Regions from separate parts of the Bradyrhizobium daqingense genome, predicted to be linked through region 2. Evidence: predicted binding sites of a transcription regulator. Region 2 holds the regulator's gene; the other holds the start of a gene.
What was found. Region 2 encodes LexA, which represses DNA repair genes until DNA is damaged. Its sites were predicted from a motif close to TGTTCNNNNTGTGTTCNG; they were not measured.
Positions count from the first base shown of each region.

Region 1: a site for LexA is predicted at 3,654-3,671, ahead of uvrA (excinuclease ABC subunit UvrA). Genes of this name have one in related genera too.

Region 1 covers NZ_CP088014.1:5,356,498-5,367,605, forward strand. Annotated here, with positions in the region: gene LPJ38_RS25340 (single-stranded DNA-binding protein) at 1-349, opposite strand, end outside; gene LPJ38_RS25345 (outer membrane protein) at 798-1,568, shown strand; gene LPJ38_RS25350 (outer membrane protein) at 1,802-2,500, shown strand; gene LPJ38_RS25355 (outer membrane protein) at 2,747-3,502, shown strand; gene uvrA (excinuclease ABC subunit UvrA) at 3,768-6,743, shown strand; gene LPJ38_RS25365 (DinB family protein) at 6,794-7,357, shown strand; gene LPJ38_RS25370 (hypothetical protein) at 7,422-7,745, shown strand; gene LPJ38_RS25375 (DUF433 domain-containing protein) at 7,875-7,961, opposite strand; gene LPJ38_RS25380 (HAD family hydrolase) at 8,067-8,741, shown strand; gene LPJ38_RS25385 (hypothetical protein) at 8,801-9,028, opposite strand; gene LPJ38_RS25390 (alpha/beta hydrolase family protein) at 9,391-10,398, shown strand; gene LPJ38_RS25395 (YVTN family beta-propeller repeat protein) at 10,430-11,108, opposite strand, start outside.
Region 2 covers NZ_CP088014.1:5,463,452-5,474,559, reverse strand. Annotated here, with positions in the region: gene gltA (citrate synthase) at 1-538, opposite strand, end outside; gene gltX (glutamate--tRNA ligase) at 685-2,112, opposite strand; gene LPJ38_RS25905 (glutamine--tRNA ligase/YqeY domain fusion protein) at 2,267-3,943, shown strand; gene LPJ38_RS25900 (YybH family protein) at 3,954-4,340, shown strand; gene LPJ38_RS25895 (ComEC/Rec2 family competence protein) at 4,499-6,793, shown strand; gene LPJ38_RS25890 (GAF domain-containing protein) at 6,803-7,744, opposite strand; gene LPJ38_RS25885 (hypothetical protein) at 7,966-8,403, opposite strand; gene lexA (transcriptional repressor LexA) at 8,795-9,496, opposite strand; gene LPJ38_RS25875 (molybdopterin molybdotransferase MoeA) at 9,674-10,885, opposite strand.

The DNA of each region.
Region 1 (11,108 bases), 110 kb from region 2:
GGCCGTCGAGCATCGTCAGCGTCGAGTTGAAGCCCTGGAGCACGACCTCGGTCGAATACTTCTCGACACCGCTCTGATCGGTGTACTTGCGGGTCTGGAGCGAACCCTCGATGTAAACCTTTGCGCCCTTCTTCAAATACTGTTCGACGATTTTGCAAAGCGGCTCAGAGAAGATCACGACGCGATGCCACTCGGTCTTTTCCTTGCGCTCGCCGCTGTTCTTGTCGCGCCAGGTCTCCGAGGTCGCGATGCTCAAATTCGCGATCGGCCGCCCGTCCGGGGTGCGGCGGATTTCCGGATCCTTGCCGAGATTTCCCACCAGAATGACCTTGTTGACGCTTCCCGCCATCGCCGTTCTCCACTCCGAAGCCACTGAATTCTCAAAGGCCAGCCCGCCCCGCGGCGGCCTGCAACCTGTGTTGAGGCGACCCTATACGCTCGCCGCCCGCTTGCGGGCGCCGATCAGCCCGTCACGCCTCAGGTTATCCCCACATATAGCATCGACCTTCCGTTCGTTCCAGATTTGTTCTCTCAAAGGAGAGGACCGAGACGGATCGGTGTGCCGAGCAAGAGAGCCGCGCCGGATGGAACTTTTTCCGGTTCCCGTGAACAGCAAAAACCAGTTAACTTTCATTGAGTTACATCTGATCAATCGGCGCCTGAGTGTGGCATTTCGGAGACGGACACTGCCTAGTTCCTCGGCTACGATTGCCTTGGACTTGGATTCATATGGGCGTCGCGCCTGATCAACCGCTTCGGGGACGTTTCAAGAAGCGGACGAAACTGGGGAGACTGCAATGAATAAGATCCTGTTTAGTGCAATCGGTGCAGTGGCGTTGGGCCTGTCGGCCCCCGCAAGCGCGGCGGACATGGCCGCGCGTCCTTACACGAAGGCTCCGGCGCCGATGGTCGCCGCCATCTACGATTGGAGCGGTTTCTATATCGGCATCAACGGCGGCGGCGGCACCAGCCACAAATGCTGGGACTTCGTGACACCGGTGACGGGGGTTCTGGTTGGCGAAGGCTGCCACAACGCGGTCGGTGGCACGGTCGGTGGCCAGGTCGGCTATCGCTGGCAATCGACGAACTGGGTGTTCGGCCTTGAAGGCCAGGGCAACTGGGCCGACTTCTCCGGCGACAATATCAGCGGGCTAACCGGCCTGCGTGATCGCTCCAAGATCAACGCCTTCGGACTGATCACCGGCCAGGTCGGCTACGCCTGGAACAACGTCCTATTGTATGTGAAGGGCGGCGGCGCCGTCGTCGGTGATCGCTACCGGAGCTACGATGTCGTCACCGGCCTCGAATTCGACCGGGCCAGCGAGACCCGTTGGGGCGCCACCGTGGGCGCAGGCGTCGAGTTCGGATTTGCGCCGAACTGGTCGCTCGGCGTTGAGTACAATCACATCTTCCTCGGCGACCGCACCCTCAACTTCACTGGGTCCGGCAATTTCCTGATCGCTCCGCTTGGTGTCGTCACTCGCTCCGAGCGCATCAGCCAGGACGTCGATATCGCCCTCATTCGCGTGAACTATCGCTGGGGCGGCCCGCTCGTCGCGAGATACTAGTACCCGTTGATATCATTCGAAAAAAAGGCCGGCCTCGCGCCGGCCTTTTTGCTGGGCTCGCACGTCCGGGAACAATGAGCCAGCATTGTGACGTTTTGTGACTGTTGTGGCTTTTGAGTGACACAACTTGCGGCTTCACTGGTGTAAGTACGGCTTCAGTTGGGCCATCGAGTCCGCTGCCCTTCCGATTGCGGAAGGCAACAACAGAAACTGGGACTGGGATATAGTTGAAAATGAAGAAGGTTTTGTTGGCTTCGGCCTGTTTGTTCGCTCTCGCCGCTCCCGCGTCAGCCGCTGACCTGGCAGCCCGCCCCTACACCAAGGCTCCGATCGCTCCGGCCGCCGTCTACAACTGGACCGGCTTCTATCTCGGTGTCGTCGGTGGCGGCGCTTGGGAAAGCGGCTCTGGCGATCCGCGCATGCAGGGTGGCTTCGTCGGTGGCACCGCCGGCTACAACTGGCAGACCGGCAGCGTCGTGTTCGGCATCGAGGCTGATGGTGCGTGGGCTGACGTAAACGCCTCGGCGACAGGTCCTGTTGCGTTTGGCGGCGCCATCATTCCCCTGACCGTCAGTTCGCGCATCGACGCGCTCGGCACCGTCCGTGGTCGCATCGGCTGGCTCGCTTCCCCGAGCGTCCTGTTGTACGCCACTGGTGGTTACGCCTGGATCGACAACAAGATCAGCGTCAGCGCGCCCCCTGTTCTGAGCCTCTCGGAAAGCCAGTTTCATTCGGGCTGGACTGTTGGTGCCGGCGTCGAGGCCTTCTTCGCACCGCAGTGGTCGATCAAGGGCGAGTATCTCTATCGCAGCCTGGGCGGCGAGACCTACTTCTCGGGCGTCTTCCCGGTCAACACCGGCACCCTCAACCTCCACACCGTGCAGGTCGGCGTGAACTATCACTTCGGCGGCCCGGTCGTCGCCAAGTACTGAGCTGAAGTACTGTTCAGACGACCGACGTCACATCGTCACGAAAGGCCGGCCTCGCGCCGGCCTTTTTGTTTGTTGGCGTGCCGGCCTAACGCATAAGACTGCCAAATCAGGACGTGATTTCCCTTTATGTTGTGGCTTCTCGGGCACACAACCTCCGGCTTAATTGAGGTACGATCTGTCGGATCTTAGCGTCCGAATCCTTCCCTCCGCACGGAAGGCAACGCAGAAAATGGGGATTGAATTGATATGAGACAGCTTCTTTTCGCTTCGACCAGCCTACTTGTACTGAGCTCATTCGCTCCGGCCATGGCCGCCGATCTCGCGGCGCGCCCCTACACCAAGGCTCCGGTTGCTCCGGTGGCCATTTACAACTGGAGCGGGTTTTACATCGGCGCCAACGCCGGCGGTGCCTCGAGCCGCAATTGCTGGGATCTTACCGGTGTCGGCCCCATCGCCGTCGTCCCGGCCGTGGCCGAGGGTTGTCACAATGCGACCGGCGCAATCGTCGGTGGTCAGATCGGTTATCGCTGGCAGTCCACCAACTGGGTGTTCGGCCTTGAAGCTCAGGGCGACTGGGCTGATCTGAAGGGTTCGAACACGAGCTCCCCGGCCGCGCTCTCCCCGCTGGTGAACAACACCAAGATCGATGCCATTGGCCTCTTTACCGGCCAGGTCGGCTATGCCTGGAACAACGTGCTCTGGTACGTGAAGGGCGGCGCTGCCGTCACTCACAGCAAGTACAGCGGCACTTTTGCAGGCGTCACCCTCGACAACGCGAACGAAACGCGTTGGGGCGGCTCCGTCGGAACCGGCATCGAATTCGGCTTCGCCCCGAACTGGTCGGTCGGCATCGAATACAACCACCTGTTCATGGGCAGGCACAACGAGACCTTTACCTTCCTCGGCGTGACCACCCGCACCGACAGCATCAAGCAGGACGTGGACATGGCCACGGTGCGCCTCAACTACACCTTCGGCGGTCCGGTGGTTGCGAGGTACTGATCCTCGCCGCCGACGTCACATCTTCACGAAAGGCCGGCCTCGCGCCGGCCTTTTTGTTTTCGCGGCCCAGTTCCACCGCTCCTGCTGCCAGATGCCGCCAGCGCGCCAACATTCCGTTGACGATTCGCAAACGCCACTGGAAATCTGCTCCCGTTCTTCCTACGTTCGCTGACATACCCATCGGCGCCGATCCCGGTTCCGGGCGAAGCGCGCCTTCACCATTGGCGCGATCGCGCGCCTTTGGGATTCCTTGAGGATCAGCGGGATGGACGAAGTGATCAAGGCGAAGCGCCAACAACAGAACGCGGGCTCGAGCCTGCGCGCAATTACGATCCGCGGTGCGCGCGAGCACAACCTCAAGAACATCGACGTCGAGATTCCCCGCGACAAGCTGGTGGTGTTCACCGGCCTCTCCGGCTCCGGCAAATCCTCGCTCGCCTTCGACACCATCTACGCCGAAGGCCAGCGCCGCTACGTCGAATCGCTGTCGGCCTATGCCCGCCAGTTCCTGGAGATGATGCAGAAGCCCGACGTTGACCAGATCGATGGCCTGTCGCCGGCGATCTCGATCGAGCAGAAGACGACGTCGAAGAATCCGCGCTCCACCGTCGGCACCGTTACCGAGATCTACGACTACATGCGCCTGCTCTGGGCGCGAGTCGGCGTGCCCTATTCGCCGGCCACGGGCCTGCCGATCGAAAGCCAGACCGTCTCGCAGATGGTCGATCGCGTGCTGGCGCTGCCGGAAGGGACGCGCCTCTATCTGCTCGCCCCGGTCGTGCGCGGCCGCAAGGGCGAGTACCGCAAGGAGCTTGCCGAATGGCTCAAGAAGGGCTTTCAGCGCGTCAAGATCGACGGCACCTTCCATGAGCTCGCGGAAGCGCCTGTTCTCGACAAGAAATTCCCGCACGACATCGACGTCGTGGTCGACCGCATCGTGGTGCGCGCCGACATCGGCCAGCGTCTCGCGGAGAGTTTCGAGACCGCGCTGAAGCTCGCAGAGGGCCTTGCCGTCGTCGAGTTCGCCGATGCGCCTGCGGCCGCGCCAACGGAAGAGAAAAAGAAAACCGCGAAGATCCACGACAAGAGCGGCCCCGCGCGCATCCTGTTTTCGGAGAAGTTCGCCTGCCCGGTCTCCGGCTTCACCATCCCCGAGATCGAGCCGCGCCTGTTCTCGTTCAATAATCCCTATGGCGCCTGCCCCGCCTGCGGCGGCCTCGGCGTCGAGCAGCATGTCGACGAGGACCTCGTCATTCCCGACAAGGAGCTGTCGCTGCGCAAGGGCGCGATCGCGCCCTGGGCCAAGTCCTCGTCGCCCTATTACGAGCAGACGCTGACCGCGCTCGGCAAGCACTACAAGTTCACGCTCGACACCAAGTGGAAGGATCTCGCCAAGAAGACGAAGGATGCGCTCCTCTACGGCTCCGGCGAGGACGAGATCAAATTCTCCTACCAGGACGGCGTGCGCTCCTACGACACCAAGAAGCCGTTCGAGGGCGTCATCACCAACATCAACCGCCGCTATCGCGAGACCGAAAGCGAATGGGCGCGCGAGGAGTTGGCGAAGTATTTCCACGACGTGCCTTGCGAGGGCTGCCACGGGTTTCGGCTCAAGCCCGAGGCGCTCTGCGTCAAGATCGGCGGCAAGCACATCGGCGAAATCTCGGAGCTGTCGGTCAAGAAGGCCGGCGAATGGTTCGAGACCGTGCCCGATGCGCTCAACGCACAGCAGAACGAGATCGCCGGCCGCATCCTGAAGGAGATCCGCGAGCGCCTCACCTTCCTGCTCGACGTCGGTCTCAATTATCTCACCCTGTCCCGCTCCTCCGGCACGCTGTCCGGCGGCGAAAGCCAGCGCATTCGCCTGGCCTCACAGATCGGCTCGGGGCTGACAGGCGTGCTCTACGTGCTCGACGAGCCCTCGATCGGGCTGCACCAACGCGACAATGCCCGCCTGCTCGACACGCTGAAGCGGCTTCGCGACCTCGGCAACACTGTGGTCGTGGTCGAGCATGACGAGGACGCGATCCGCCTCGCGGACTACGTGCTCGACATCGGCCCCGGCGCCGGCATGCATGGCGGCAACATCGTCGCCGAAGGCACGCCCGCCGAGATCATGCGCAACCCGAAATCGCTGACCGGCAAGTACCTCACCGGCGAGCTCGAGGTCGAGGTGCCGGAGCGGCGCCCGCCGAACCATCGCCGCACCATCAAGGTGGTCAACGCGCGCGGCAATAATCTCAAGAACGTCACGGCGGAGATTCCGCTGGGGCTGTTCACCTGCGTCACCGGCGTCTCCGGCGGCGGCAAGTCGACGCTTCTCATCGACACGCTCTACCGCGCCATCGCCCGCAAGCTGAACAATGCCAGCGAGGGCGCCGCCCCGCACGACCGCCTCGAGGGCCTCGAACACATCGACAAGATCATCGACATCGACCAGTCGCCGATCGGCCGCACCCCGCGCTCCAACCCCGCGACCTACACCGGCGCCTTCACGCCGATCCGCGAATGGTTCGCCGGTCTGCCCGAAGCGAAAGCGCGCGGCTACGAGCCCGGCCGCTTTTCCTTCAACGTCAAGGGCGGCCGCTGCGAGGCGTGCCAGGGCGACGGCGTCATCAAGATCGAGATGCACTTCCTGCCCGACGTCTACGTCACTTGCGGTGTTTGCAAAGGAAAACGCTACAACCGCGAGACGCTGGAAGTCCTGTTCAAGGGCAAGAGCATCGCCGACGTGCTCGACATGACCGTCGAGGAGGCCGCCGAGTTCTTCAAGGCGGTGCCGCGCGTGCGCGAGACCTTCAACACACTGCACCGCGTCGGCCTCGACTACATCCATGTCGGCCAGCAGGCGACGACGCTGTCGGGCGGCGAAGCCCAGCGCGTCAAGCTCGCCAAGGAGCTGTCCAAGCGCGCTACCGGCCGCACGCTCTACATCCTGGACGAGCCGACCACCGGCCTGCACTTCCACGACGTCAAGAAGCTCTTGGAGGTGCTGCACCAGCTGGTCGCCCAGGGCAACACGGTCGTCGTGATCGAGCACAATCTCGAAGTCATCAAGACCGCCGACTGGGTCATCGACCTCGGCCCCGAAGGCGGCGATGGCGGCGGCGAGATCGTCGCCTGGGGTCCGCCCGAGGACATCGCGAAGGCGCCGCGGAGCTATACCGGCAAATTTTTGGAGCCGGTGCTGAAGAAGGCGCGGAAGCCGAAGCGGCGAAGCACGAGCGAGGCGGCGGAGTAATTTTACACGGCTGGAATGCGCCGACGCACTTGTCTGAGGGAGAATGAGCTTTGCCTGCGGGGTTTGTGCAGACCTATCGCGCGTTCGCGCATAACAACGCCTGGGCGAACCATCGGCTGCTTACGGCTTGCGTCGCTCTGTCTCAGCCCGATTTCGAGGCCAATCGGAACGGGTTCTTTCCAAGCCTGCAGCGCACCCTGAACCACATCTATATCGTTGACCTTTTCTACGTCGATGCGCTCGAGGGCGGCTGGTTGGGCCCGGCGGCCTGGCAGAACCAGGTGCCGTGCCCTTCTCTTGCCGAACTCAAGCCAGCGCAAGCCGCGGTCGACAAGCGCTTGATCGCCGTCTGCGATGCATTGACGCCCGAGAGTCTCGACGGCGTTGTGCGGATCAATCGCGGCACGGCCGTCCAGACCGAACGGCGCGACCGGCTGCTCATGCATCTCTTCCAACATCAGATTCATCATCGCGGCCAGGCGCACGCCATGCTGTCCGAAACGAGCGTCGCACCGCCCCAGCTTGACGAGTTCTTCGCGGAGGGAGAGGCACCGCTCAGAGCCGCCGAATTCGCCGATCTGGGCTGGACGGAGGACACCGTCTGGAAATCCTAGCTCAATAGCCGGCGACGATGCTGTCGAGAGACGTCCGGCATCAAGTGAACATGGAGTGGCCTCCATGCCGAGCCCAACCTATGCACTCTTTCGCAACGCGATCCTCGGCGAGCGGCAGGTGACCTGCGTTTACGAGGGCAGGTATCGCGAGCTTTGCCCGCACATCATCGGCACCAACAAGCGCGGCGAGGAGGCCGTGTTGGCCTGGCAATTTGCCGGCGAAAGCAGTGGGCAACTGCCGCAATGGCGATGCCTAAAGCTGGCCAATGTTAGCGGAGCCCGGGTGCGCGACGGCGATTGGCATGAGGGGCGCTCGCACAAAACGAGTCAGACCTGCGTGACCAATATCGATCTCGATATCAATGTCGATGTCCGCAAGGTGCGGTGAGGAATGGCTATTTGCGGAGCTACAGGAAGCGAGATCGGAAACGAACCTCATCGATGACGGCGTACGGCTGAAAAGCCCCTGACCAAACTGGTCGATGGTACCCAGCAGCCGAGCCAGCAGCAGCGAACCCTACTCGGGGGTCATCCCAGCGCCCAGTTCGCGCAACACCAGCTCAACCGGGACACGTGTCCCACGGATCACGGGCTTGCCGTCCATGATCGCGGGTTGATTTCGATCCGCTCGTGTCGCATGGCTGTCCTCGAACTCGACCAACTTTGGCACGCCGCATCCCACTTGTCAGCGAACTCGAAGCCCGCCTTCATGTCCTACGCCCTCGCCATCTTCGATCTCGACGGCACGCTCGCCGACAGCTTCCCGTGGTTCCTGCGCACCATCAACGATGTCGCCGATCGCTTCAATTTTCGCCGCGTCGCGCGTGAGGAGATCGAGGAGCTCCGGCATGCGTCGAGCCGCGAGATTCTTTCGCGGCTCGAGGTGCCCTTGTGGAAGCTGCCGGCGATTGCGCGGCATGCGCGGCGGCTGAAGGCGGAGGCTGCAAGCGAGATCCCGCTGTTTCCGGGCGTCGAGCCGATGCTGCGGACCCTGGCCGAGAACGGCGTGCAGCTCGCGCTGGTGACCTCCGACACTGAGGCCAATGCGCGCGAGAAGCTCGGCGACGCCGCGACGCTGTTTTCACATTTCGACTGCGCGGCGTCGCTGTTCGGCAAGCCGGCGAAATTTCGCCGGGTCATGCGCCGGGCCGGCGTCGCGCCTGCGCAGGTGATTTCGATCGGCGACGAGGTCCGTGACATCGACGCGGCACGCGCCGTTGGCATTGCCTGCGGCGCCGTGTGCTGGGGTTATGCTGCGCCCGCAGCGCTGCGAGCGCTGGGGCCTGATCACGTGTTTGAGCGGATGGATGAGATTGTTTCGACGCTGTGCTCCAGTGCGGTAGCCCGGATGAGCGAAACGACATCCGGGAGCGCCGGCGGCTGAGGACAGCTCTGCCCGCATGTCGCTCCGCTCATGCGGGCTACGACTACGACCTGCGCTCGCTACGCGCTGCCGCGCGGCGGTTCGCGCTTCTCCATCGAGAGCGCTATCCGCTCCAGAAGGCCGTTCATCCGCCTCGTCTCCGCGACCTGCTGCTCATAGAGCTCGATCAAGGTCGCGCCGGACGATCCGCGCGCCTGCATGCCGTTCCGCCGCGAGAACCAGAGCCAGGCTCCGATCAACAGCAGGAACGGTAGCCAGGCCACGCCGAGCTCGACCCATTTATCCATTGCAAACGTCTCCGCTTCCTGCGCTGCGCACGATCCCCGGCGCCAGTTCATGTTGGAGACCATCTGTCGGCTCAGTCGGAGATCCGGTTCGATGCGGTGCTTCAGCCGACGTCATGGCGGTCCGGCGCAGCTCGTCGATCAGGCTGCGGCCCTATGATGCGGCAGTTCGCCGCTTCGTTCGCGGTGGCCGCCCTTCCCTTCAAACGAACTCGTGATGACGACCCGCCACGAAATCGACCAACTTACAAAATTACACTAAGTGCAATTCAATATTACATCTGGTGCGATTTATGCAGCGTGCATGCAAGTTGGGCAGCGACGCGTCCGCCCCCGCGAAAATGACGCGACGCCGCCTCGGTGCGATGCTGCTCGCGGTCGCGGTCACAACCGCAGTCACCGCGCACCCGGTGCAAGCGCAGTCCGCCCCACCCGCTTACACCGACTTCGACTGGGTCGATCCCGCGCGTGCGCGGCCCGTACCGACCCGTCTGCACTGGCCTGCGGATGTTGCGCCAGGATCGCGCGTACCGCTGATCGTGTTCTCCCACGGCCTCGGCGGCTCGCGCAGAGGCTACAGCTATCTGGGCCGGTATTGGTCGGCCCATGGCGTTGCGAGCTTGCACGTTCAGCATGCCGGCAGCGATTCCTCGCTCTGGGCAGGCAATCCCCTCGGCGTCGTCGATCGCTTGCAACGAGCCGCTCATGAGAGCGAGGCGCTGGCGCGCGCGCTCGACATGCACTTCGCCCTGGATCGCATGCTGTCCAGTCCCTATGGCGCCCGGATCGATCGTCGGCGCATCGTCGCGGCCGGGCATTCCTACGGCGCGAACACGGCTCTCGTTGCCGTGGGCGCCCGCGTCATGCGCGACGGAAGGTGGGTCGAGGCCCGCGACCCGCGCTTTACGGCCGCGATCGTCATCTCCGCGCCGCCGTTTTATGGCGAAACCGATCTCGCCTCGGTCCTCGGCAAGATCACCGTTCCGAACCTGCACGTGACGGCGACGAACGACGTCATCCAAATCCCCGGATATCACTCGCCCACCACCGACCGATTGGCCGTCTTCAACGCCATCGCCACGCCGCGCAAGCTGCTTACCGTGTTCGAAGGCGGCTCGCACAGCATCTTCACGGATCGCGCGTTCACGGGCGGTCCGGCCCTGAACCCGAAGGTGAAGGCTGCGACGGCTGAGCTCACCCTGGCTTTCCTCGACCTGGCCTACGACGGCAATCGGGACGCGCTGACGCGCTGGAATGCGGCCTGGCAGCCGATCCTGGCATTGGCTCCCGATGCTGCGCCTCCGCAGATTTCGGCTCCTCCGTCCCCACGCATGGCCAAGAGGGCGGCGGCCGGCCTCGTTCCCGCGCCATGAGCTGGGTTGCCTTAGCTGCCTCTTGGCGTAGCTACTCGGTCTTCCGCAAGAACGCCCCGAACGCGCGCGGGCCGTCGCCGGTCTTGATCTCGCCGATCACCTTCAGATCAGTCGCGTCGATGATGCTCAAAATGTTGCTCTCCCAGCAGGCGACGATGACGCGCTTGCCGTCGGCGGTCGCCGCGATCCCTTCGGGATAATCGCCGACGTTGATGCGCTTGATCGGCTTCAGGCTCGCCAGGTCGAACACGCTGACCGTGCCGCCATACTGGTCGGTGACGAAGCCGCGGCCCAATGTCAGCGCCACCGCATAGGGCCGCATCCCGACCGGCACGCGGCCGATCTCGCGGCCTCCGGCGATGTCGATGACGGAGACGTCGTCGGAGCCGACATTTGCGGTGTAGGCGCGCTTGCCCTCGGCATCGATGGTGACGCCGAACGGGCGCGTGCCGACCTTGATGACCGCCTTGCGCTGCCGCGTGGCGGTGTCCACCATCGAGACGCTGTTATCGTCGCGATCGGCCGAGAGCAGCAGCTTGCCGTCAGGTGTCACGGCAAGGCCTGATGGCGAGGCGCCAACCGCGATGCTGGCAGTGACGCTGCGGCTCGCCGCGTCGATCACCCGGACCGCGGCGGCATACCAGTCGGCGACATAGACCGTCCTGCCATCGGTCGCCACGGCAATGCCGAGTGGCCCGCCGCCGACCTCG
Region 2 (11,108 bases):
CCATCGCCGCCAAGGTCGGGATCTTCGCGATCATGCGCATGGATGCGATCATGCGCTGCTTCGGATCGTTGATGTCGGTGCTATCGTGATAGAAGGCGGCGAGCGCGCCGACGGCCGCAACCATGATCGCCATCGGATGGGCGTCGCGGCGGAAGCCCTGGAAGAAGCGGGCCATCTGCTCGTGCACCATCGTGTGATGGGTCACGCGATGGTCGAAATCCTTCTTCTGCGCGGCGGTCGGCAGATTCCCGTAGAGCAGGAGATAGCAGGTCTCCAGGAAGTCGCCATGCTCGGCGAGCTGCTCGATCGGGTAGCCGCGGTATTCCAGGACGCCCGCGTCACCATCGATGTAGGTGATCTTGGACTGGCAGCTCGCAGTCGAGGTGAAGCCCGGATCGTAGGTGAACAGGCCGGACTGGCCGTAGAGCTTGCCGATATCGATGACATCAGGCCCGACGCTGCCGCTGAGGATCGGAAGATCGTAGTTCTTGTTTCCGACCGTCAGTGTGGCGGTCTTGTTGCTTGGTTTTGCGTCCATCGTAGGTCCCCGATGTGTGGTGAAACGGGCCGGAGCCGGAGGCCCCTGGGAAGATCATGGGGGCAGGCCGGATGTTCCAGAATGTACGGGGGAGATGGGTATATTATTGCTGTGTGCGCTGCAAGATCATGGCAGCCATGGCCTACTTACGTCGTAGACTGATCCTTAAGCCGCGCGAGGCTCTCCTGGCGTCCCAGGACGTCCAAAACCTCAAATATACCAGGCGACGTCGTCCGTCCGGTCAGCGCAGCCCGCAAGGGCTGGGCGACCGCGCCGAGCTTGAGACTATTTTCCTCGGCGAAGGCGCGCAGCGCGGCCTCCGTGGTGGCGCCGCTCCACGTCTCGACTTTCTCCAGCGCGGAATGAAGCTGGCCGATCAGCTTGCGGTTCTCTGCCGTCAGCAGCGTCTGCGCCTTGGCATCGAGCTGCAGCGGCCGGTCGGCGAAGATGAAATAGGCGCCGTCGATCAGCTCGATCAGCGTCTTGGCGCGCTCTTTCAGGGCGGGCATGGCCTTGAGCAGCTGCGCTCGCGTGGTGTCGTTCAGCTTGGCCTTGATCTCGTCGCGGGCAGGCACGACGTGGTCGAGCACATCCTCGAACATCTTCACGAGTGATTGATCGTCGGCGTTGCGGATGTAGTGACCGTTGAGGTTTTCCAGCTTGGCGAAATCGAACCGCGCTGCGGCCCGGCCGACGCTGGCGAGGTCGAACGCCGCGATCATCTCCTCGGTCGAGAAGATCTCCTGATCGCCATGGCTCCAGCCGAGCCGGACGAGATAGTTGCGCAGCGCCGCCGGCAGGTATCCCATGGCGCGATAGGCATCGACGCCGAGGGCGCCGTGACGCTTCGACAGCTTCGAGCCATCCGGACCGTGGATGAGGGGGATGTGAGACATGCTCGGCAGCGCCCAGCCCATCGCATCATAGATCTGCTTCTGGCGGGCGGCGTTGATCAGATGGTCATCGCCGCGGATGACGTGGGTGACGCCCATGTCGTGGTCGTCCACGACCACCGCGAGCATGTAGGTCGGGTTGCCATCGCCGCGCAACAGCACGAGGTCGTCCAGGTTCTCGTTCTGCCAGACCACGCGGCCCTGGACCTGGTCCTCGATCACGGTCTCGCCGGTCTGCGGCGCGCGCAGCCGGATCGTCGGCTTGATGTCGCCCGGCGCCGTGGCCGGGTCGCGGTCGCGCCACATGCCGTCATAGAGGCGGGTGCGGCCTTCGGCGCGCGCCTTCTCGCGCATCGCGGCGAGCTCCTCGGCAGTGGCGTAGCAGCGATAGGCCTTGCCCTCGGCGAGCAGTTGCTCGGCGACCTCGCGGTGGCGGGCGGCACGGGCGAACTGGTAGATGACTTCGCCGTCCCAGCCGAGCTCCAGCCATTTGAGGCCGTCGAGGATGGCGCCGATCGCCGCCTCGGTGGAGCGCTCCCGGTCGGTGTCCTCGATCCGCAGCAGCATCTTGCCGCCATGCTTCTTCGCATAGAGCCAGTTGAACAGCGCCGTGCGGGCGCCCCCGATGTGGAGGAAGCCGGTCGGCGAGGGGGCAAAGCGGGTGACGACGGAATCGGTCATTCTTGGCAGGGCCTATGCATTGGAGGCGGTGGTGTATAGCAGGACCGGCGCATAACTAAAGCCCGGCGGCGGATCTGGCAGGCTTTGCTTAGCCCTTGGCTCAGCCACGCGAATTTGGCAGAAGGTCCGCTGATTTCCCTACAGGATTTTCGTAATGACAGAACCGGTGGCACCTGAGGTTGGGCGCGATTTCATTCGTGACATCATCCAGGCCGACCTTGAGCAGGGCAAGTACAAGGAAATCGTGACCCGGTTCCCGCCGGAGCCGAACGGCTATCTGCATATCGGCCACGCCAAGTCGATCGCACTCAATTTCGGCATCGCGCAGGAGTTTCCGGGCCGCTGTCACTTGCGCTTCGACGACACCAACCCGGTCAAGGAGGAGCAGGAATATATCGATTCCATCCAGGCCGACGTGCGCTGGCTCGGCTTCGACTGGGGCAAAAACCTGTTCTTCGCCTCGGACTATTTCGATCGCCTGTACGAATGGGCGGAGCAGCTGATCCGCGACGGGCTCGCTTATGTCGACGACCAGACCCAGGAGGAGATCCGCCTCTCGCGCGGCACGCTGACCGAGCCCGGCAGGAACTCGCCGTTCCGTGACCGCACCGCGGAGGAGAACCTCGACCTGTTCCGGCGTATGAAGGCGGGCGAATTCCCGAACGGCGCGCGCGTGCTGCGGGCCAAGATCGACATGGCCGCGGGCAACATCAATCTGCGCGATCCCGTGCTGTATCGCATCCTGCATGCGCATCATCCGCGCACCGGCACGAAGTGGAGCATCTATCCGAGCTACGATTACGCGCATGGCCAGTCGGACGCGATCGAGGGCATCACGCATTCGATCTGTACGCTGGAGTTCGAGGATCACCGGCCGCTCTATGACTGGTTCATCGAGAAGCTGCCGGTGCCGTCCGAGCCGCATCAGTACGAATTCGCGCGGCTGAATCTGACCTACACGCTGCTGTCGAAGCGCGTGCTGACCCAGCTCGTCCGCGACGGCCATGTCGCGGGCTGGGACGATCCGCGCATGCCGACCATGGCGGGCATGCGCCGCCGTGGCGTGCCGCCGGCGGCGCTGCGCGAATTCGTCAAGCGTATCGGTGTGGCCAAGGCCAACAGTGTGGTCGATGTCGGCATGCTCGAATTCTGCATCCGCGAGGAGCTGAACCGCACGGCGCAGCGGCGCATGGCAGTGCTGAAGCCGCTGAAAGTGGTGATCGAGAACTATCCGGAAGGGCAGACCGAGGAGCTCGAGGCGATCAATCATCCTGATGATCCTTCGGCCGGCACGCGCAAGATCACGTTCGGCCGCGAGCTCTATATCGAGCAGGACGACTTCATGGAGAACCCGCCGAAGAAGTTCTTCCGCCTGTCGCCAGGCAACGAGGTGCGGCTGCGCTATGCCTATTTCGTCAAATGCACCGGCGTGATCAAGAACGACGCTGGCGAGGTGGTGGAGCTGCGCTGCACCTACGATCCCGCGACCAAGGGCGGCAACGCGCCCGATGGCCGCAAGGTCAAGGCCACCATGCACTGGCTGCCGGCGGCGGCATCGAAGCCGGCGGAGATCCGCATCTACAACCAGCTGTTCTCCAATCCGAGCCCGGACGCTTCGAACTTTGCGGCCGATCTCAATCCGAACTCGCTTGAGATCCTGTCCGATGCGCGGGTCGAGGCCTCCGTTGCGGAAAGCAATGCGATGGAGCCGATGCAGTTCGAGCGCCAGGGCTATTTCGTGCGCGACAAGGATTCGACCCCTGGCAAGCCGGTGTTCTCGCGGACCATCGGCTTGCGCGACACGTTCGCCAAGGAAGTCGCCAAGGGGTGAGGGGACCACAATGATCAGCGAAGCCGACGCCATCGTTTCAGGCATCATCGCGAAATGGTGCGCCGGCTTCGCAAAGCTCGACGCTGCGGCGCTGTCGTCGCTATATTCGAGGAACGCGTTCTTCTTCGGCTCCAATCCCAAGCTCTATCGGGGCCGGGACGGTGTTGCCGATTACTTCAATGGCCTGCCGCGCTGGCGCAAGCCGAGTGCGGCGTTCTCCGAGGTGAACGCAGCGCAAGCAGGGCCCGATCTGATCAACGTGGGCGCCACCATCACGTTCGATCTTGCTGGCGAACGTCCCGATCTCGTCGTCAAGATGAGCTGGGTCATCATCCGCGAGGACGGCGAGTGGATGATCGTCAATCACCACGCCTCGTCGAAGGCGCCGCTGATCTGACGCGAGCAAGGCATCGTCAGGGCCGCTCGAAGGCCTCGGTGACTGGGAGTCAAAGTAAAGTAGGGCGCTCCACCGACTGTTCCTGATCCGTACCCTATTCGCATATCCGCACGGTCCGGTAGCCTCTGCACCCGTCGCGTATCGTAAGGTGCAGGGGAATGGCGGAGCCGGGCCGGCCAATACGCTCCCAGGGAGTTGCCGGGACGTGGCCGCTCGGCCGCGCTGCCTCGGCTGGCGGCCTAGCACCTGCTGGCTTTGGCCTGTGGCCCGCGATCATCGAGACATTGCGCGGCTGGGCGCGCGCGGAAGCCGGTCCGGGGCGCCTGCTGCCTTGGGTGCCCGTCGCGTTCGGCGGCGGCATCGCGCTCTATTTCGCCGCCGATCATGAGCCGGTGCTCTGGGTCGTCGCGTCGACGGCGGCCACGCTCATGCTCGGCGCAATGCTGCTCCGACGCAGCCGGCTGTTCGCCCCGGCGATCATGATCGCAGCGATCGCCGCCGGCTTTTGCATCGCGACCTGGAAGACGGCGCGCATCGCCCATCCCGTGCTGGCCAAGCCGCTCTATTCGGTGTCGCTCTCGGGTTTCGTCGAAGCGCGCGATATCCGCGAGCGCACCGACCGTTTCGTGCTGCGCGTCACCGCGATGGAGGCGCAGCGCAGCGACGTCAAGCTGGAGCGCGTGCGTCTGTCGGTGCGCAAGGGGACGGCGCCGGAGGTCGGCAGCTTCGTGCAGCTGAAGGCGCGGCTGATGCCGCCGATCTCGCCGGTGCGGCCCGGCAGCTATGACTTCTCCCGGGACATGTATTTTCAAGGCATCGGCGCTTCCGGTTTCGTGATGGGAACGATCGCGGCGTCGGTACCGCCGGAGGCCGGTGGCTTGCGGCTGCGCTATGCTGCGTTCATGCAGGGCCTGCGCGATGCGATCGACGCACGCATCCGCGCGACGCTCGAGGGCGACAATCGCGCGATCGCAACGGCATTGCTCACCGGACGGCGCGATGCGATCAGCGCGCCCGTCAACGACGCCATGTTCGTTTCGGGGCTCGGCCATGTACTGTCGATTTCCGGCTATCACATGGCGGTCGTCGCCGGCGTCGTGTTCTTCGCGGTGCGCGCGCTGCTGGCGCTGATCCCGGGGCTGACGGCCGACTTCGCCATCAAGAAATGGTCGGCGGCCGCCGCGCTGGTCGCGGCTGCGTTCTATTTGCTGCTGTCGGGTGCGGAAGTCGCGACGCAACGCTCGTTCTTCATGACGGCAGTTGTGCTGATCGCGGTCATGGTGGATCGCCGGGCCATCACCTTTCGTACGCTGGCGGTGGCGGCGCTGATCGTGCTTGCGGTTGCGCCCGAAGCGCTGGTGCATCCGAGCTTTCAAATGTCGTTTGCGGCAACGCTCGGTCTCGTCGCGCTGGTGCAGATCGGCATGCCGAACCTGTTCGCCTCGCCCGATCATTCGGCGACCGCGCGCATCGCATTGTGGGGCGGCCGCGAGATCGCGATCCTATTCCTGGCCTCGCTGATCGCGGGGCTCGCGACCACGCCCTATGCGGCCTTCCACTTCCATCGCGTCACGCCCTACGGCGTCATCGCCAATCTTGGCGCGATGCCGGTGGTCTCGGCATTGGTGATGCCGGCGGGGCTGCTGGGACTGATTGCAGCGCCCTTCGGGCTCGACGGCGTGTTCTGGTGGCTGATGGGGATCGGCATCGACTGGATGGTCGCGGTGTCGAGCTGGGTGGCGGCACTGCCGGGTGCGATCGGCCGCATTCCGGCTTTCGGCATTGCGCCGTTGATGGCGGCAAGCCTCGGCATCATCATGATGGGGCTGTTGCGGACGCCCTTGCGCTGGGCCGGTGCCCTGTTGCTGCTGGTGTCCCTCGCCTGGGGCTTGTCGGCGCGCCAGCCCGATATCCTGATTGCCGGGGACGGCGCGAGCGTCGCGGTGCGGGGGAAGGACGGGCAGCTGCACGTGATCCGGGCGAGCAAGGACAGCTTTCTGCTGAGGGAATGGCTGGCGGCCGACGCCGATCCGCGCGACGCCGCAACCAATTCGCTGGCCGATGGCGTGTCATGCGACGAAGCCGGCTGCGTGACGCCGCTCGCCGACGGGCGGCTGGTCGCGCTGTCCCTGCGCGTCGACGGGCTTGCCGATGATTGCAGCCGCGCCGCGCTGGTGGTGACGACCCGGCCAGCGCCGTCCGGCTGCGCAGCCATGGTGGTCGACCGGCCGCGGCTTGCAAGCCAGGGCGCGCTGGCGCTGACGCAGCGTGGTGACGGCTTTGCCGTTCAGGCCGTGAGGGCGAGAGGCGCAAGCCGGCCCTGGTTGCCGGCCGGCGCTGGCGAAGGGGATTTCGACGGCAGCCTCGTGCCCAAGAACTTTACGGCCAAGACGGCAGCGCCCCGGAGTCGGGACGCAACGCCGGCAGAGACCGACCTGCAGGCTGACGATTGAGCAGATGGGCTACAGATACCAGGCCAGCACGGCGTCGAGACCGGCGCTGCCGATGACCGGCAGTGCCACCATCTGGCTCAGCCCGGCCGCGCGGGCCTCCGCAGCCGCGATCGAGTCGTCATGCGCGAGATCATCGTTGAGCGCGGGCATGCCGGTGGCCCAGGCGCCCCCGATGCTGCCGTCGCTCCTGGCGATCGATGTCGTCGCATAGAGGCCCGCAAGGTCGGTCTGCCCGCTGCAATCGCCGGCGCGGAAGACCAGCGCAGAGCGAGCCTCGTTCGGGACCCAGATCTCGAAGCGTCGCGCGATCGGGGTGGCCTGTGCGGAGAGGAAGGTCAGCACCCAGCTCTGGTCGGCGCCGGTGCGGTAGGGCACGCCGACGCCGAGATTGATCCCGACCTCGGCGGCTTCTTCCCACCGCAGAAAACTCCTGGCGTTATGCAGGTCCTTGATGATCAGCGGCAGGCCGGCCTTCCAGGTGCGTCCGGGCAGGCCGAAGCCGCGCGGGAATCTGGTGTGGCGGGAGTTGAATTCGAACATGTCGGCGGTGCCATAGTAACCGTCGACGAGCCGCATCTCGTGGGAGACATCGGGATCGTTGTGCCAGAGCTCGATCGCCCCGACATGCGCTTCGTCATCGCCGCAGAACAGCACCATCACGGCCTGCAGGAATTCGCCGGCGAACACCGGCACCGCGACGCCGCAGGTGAGGCCAGCTGCGAGCGCCTGATCGGTCCGCTTGAAGTACGAGTTGGCAAACTTGGTGAGGATCACCGGATGGCCGCTGGCCCACGCTTTGCCGGGCAGCCCCTCGTCATGACCGAAGCGCAGGTCCTCACTCACGGCCTTGAACGCGGACAGCCCTTCACCGTAGAGGCCGCCGCCGAATTCCAGCCGCATGCGCGTGCGGTCGGGCACCCAGAGTTCGACGACGCGAATGAAGGCTTTCATCGACCATGTCCGCTGTGTCAGGTCCCGACAGCATCGGTCATTTGACCGCGGAGCGGACGTTCAAAATTCAGGCATGGCGGCCCAAAGTTCGTGCGCGGGTCGAGGCGGTGCTCAGTCGGCTGCCCGGATATCACGAGCGCCAAACCGTCCATGTCGCCGGCCGCGGCCGGCGAACGGCAATTTCAATTCTGGTCTCCGACCTGGACGGCCGGGACGGCGCATCAGCCGATCGGCAGGCGGGGCGTTGGGCTCGGGCGGCTGTCGGCGATGATCTGCGGCTTGTGCTCGCGCTCGCTGACCGGCTGGGTCACCGGCAGTTGCAGCACCGTTGCGCGCTGGCCTTCGACGAGCTGCGTCACCAGCACGTATTTGCCGTCAGGGAATTCGATCGCGTCGTGATGGCGATCGGGAATGTGCGGATCGATCTTGCCGAACTTGCCGACGCGGGAGTTGATGGTGCGCGTCCAGATCCAGCGATTGTCGTAACGGACGTTGTCGGCGAAGGCGAGCTCCGTTCCCGGCAACAGGCAGACGGCTACGTTCGGATCTGCCGCGGAAGCAAAGCCGCGCGTCGAGGTGCCGCGGAACGTCGTGGAGACGATCGTCTCGCCGACTTCGGCGGGACGCGATGCAACGGCATGCAGGCTGTAGTCACACATCGGGTGCTCCTCATGCGAAGATAGCAACCCGCGCCTCTTTCGGAGGCGCAAGCCTCTATCAGAGTGGAAGCACGTGACGCTCTGCTCGGTTGTAGGCGAATCTGCGGCTGGCGTTCGCGAGACGCGATCACATTATCTTTTTCAGATTCACTAGGAACAAAGCTCATTTCAGCGCATTTGGGGACCACAGAACGCCTGTGGCCGCGGGCGCTGAGGCACCATTGCGTGCTCGATCTTTCGAGCTCGGACACGATGAGCGCCTGGCTCCGCCCCCGAGTGTGTCGTACTGAATGAGGGCCGGACAACCTGCGCAAGACCGGAAAGACTGTCCAGCCGGAGCGGACGCATCCGCTCCAATCGGGATCATCGGTATCGAATGACCGCCGGGCGGTCAGTATTTGCGGTACAGCCCGATCAGCTTGCCCTGAATCTTCACCCGGTTGGGCGGCAGGATGCGCACCTCGTAGGCGGCGTTGGCCGGCTCGAGCGCGATCGAGGCACCGCGGCGGCGGAAGCGCTTGAGCGTCGCTTCCTCGTCGTCGATCAGCGCCACGACGATGTCTCCGGTATCGGCGCTCTCGTTACGCTGGATCAGTGCCATGTCGCCATCGAGGATACCCGCTTCGACCATCGAATCCCCGCGCACCTCGAGCGCGTAATGTTCGCCGGAGCCGAGCATGTCCGGCGGGACGCTGATGGTGTGGCTGCGGGTCTGCAATGCCTCGATCGGCGTGCCGGCCGCGATGCGGCCCATCACGGGCACGGCAACCGGACGCTCGCCCTCGTCCGCGGGCGGGCTGGAGCTCGCACGGATCTTGCCGAGATTGCCCTCGATGACGCTCGGCGTGAAGCCGCGGCGGTTGCCGGCAGCGGCCTGGAGCTCGGGCAGTTTGATCACCTCGATGGCGCGGGCGCGGTTGGGCAGGCGGCGGATGAAGCCGCGCTCCTCGAGTGCGGTGATCAGGCGATGGATGCCTGACTTCGAGCGCAGGTCGAGCGCATCCTTCATCTCGTCGAAGGAGGGCGGCACGCCGCTTTCCTTCAGACGTTCGCTGATGAACCGCAGAAGCTCGTATTGTTTGCGCGTTAACATCTCGACCAAAGTCCCCCGGTTGATGTCGTTCGATTCCGAGACGCTGTATTGGAGCGGCGAACCGCTACATCCTCGAAACAAATCATGAACAGACACTATATGTTCGATATGTGTTCCGCAACTGCTTAATTTACCGTGAATGCGGCCAAGTTCGCGGAACGCGTGTGGTGGATGCGTTCAGACGGGCAGGCGCAGCACCTCGCAAGGCGTGCCGGCTTCGGCCCTGGGTGCGAACGGCGCGCGCACGAGAAGTGCCTGTGCCGCAGCAAGATTCGCAAGCAGCGAGGAATCCTGGTGGTTGACGGGAACAGCGACGAGCGCGCCGTCGTCGCGCTCCTCCAGCCTCGCGCGAAGATAATCCGCCCGCATGTCGTTTGCGCCGACGTCCTTGCCGAGCACGGCGCGCTCGTGACGATGATGAATCACGGATCGGCCCGACAAGGCGCGAATCAGCGGCACCATGAACAGGAAGGCGCAGACATAGGACGAGACCGGATTGCCAGGCAGGCCGATCACGCGCATCGCCCCCAGTCGTCCGTGCATCATCGGCTTGCCCGGGCGCATCGCGATCTTCCAGAACGCCATCGCGATGCCTTCGTCGCGGAGCGCCTGCTGGACCAGATCGTGATCGCCGACCGAAGCCCCGCCGGACGTGACCAGGATGTCCGCGCCGCTTTCGCGCGCGCGGCGGATGCCGGCGGCGGTGGACTCGAGCGTGTCGGCGGCAATGCCGAGGTCGATCGTCTCGGCCCCCTCGCTGCGGGCGAGCGCGTGCAGCGCGTAGCCGTTGGAATAGACGATCTGGCCGTGGCCGGGCTTCGAACCTGGCAACACGAGCTCGTCGCCGGTGGCGAGAATCGCGACCTTCGGACGGCGGCAAACCACAAGCTGCGGGTGATTCATGGCGGCGGCGAGCGCCAGATCGCGTTCGGTGAGTCGGGCTCCCCTGCGCAGCAGCACGTCGCCTTCGGAGAAATCAACGCCTGCGGGGCGAATGTGCCGCCCGGCGATGGCGGCTTCCTTGATCGTCACCTGCTTGCCGTCGGCAACGGTGTCCTCCTGGATCACGACCGCGTTGGCGCCGGTGGGAATGATGCCGCCGGTGAAGATCCGCACCGCTTCGCCGGGACCGACCGACCCGGCAAATGGCCGGCCTGCCGCAACCTCGCCGATGACCGTGAGCGTGGAATCGACCGTTACCGCATCGGCCGCGCGCACGGCGTAGCCATCCATCGCCGACATGGCTTCCGGGGGCTGCGTGCGCAGCGCTGCCACGTCGCGGGCGAGCACACGGTGGAAGGCCGCATCGAGCGCGGCCATCTCGTGAGGCAACGGCTCGGCACCCGCCAGCACCGCGGCAAGCGCGTCGGAAACCGGCATCAGGGCCACGGGTGAACTCCGCAACAAATCAAAGGACACGATCGGTAAGGTTCTAGCCCAGTGAGAGGATCGACGCAAAAGAGGTCTCAATGGAGTGAGAAAGACGCGCTTCCTTTCCGCGCAACTTGGGCTTATCTTTTGCCGGTGACAAAATTGCTCGAAAAGGCTCTCCACGCCGTGCGGCAGCTCCCTGCCGATGATCAGGACGAGATCGCGCGCGCAATGCTGGCTT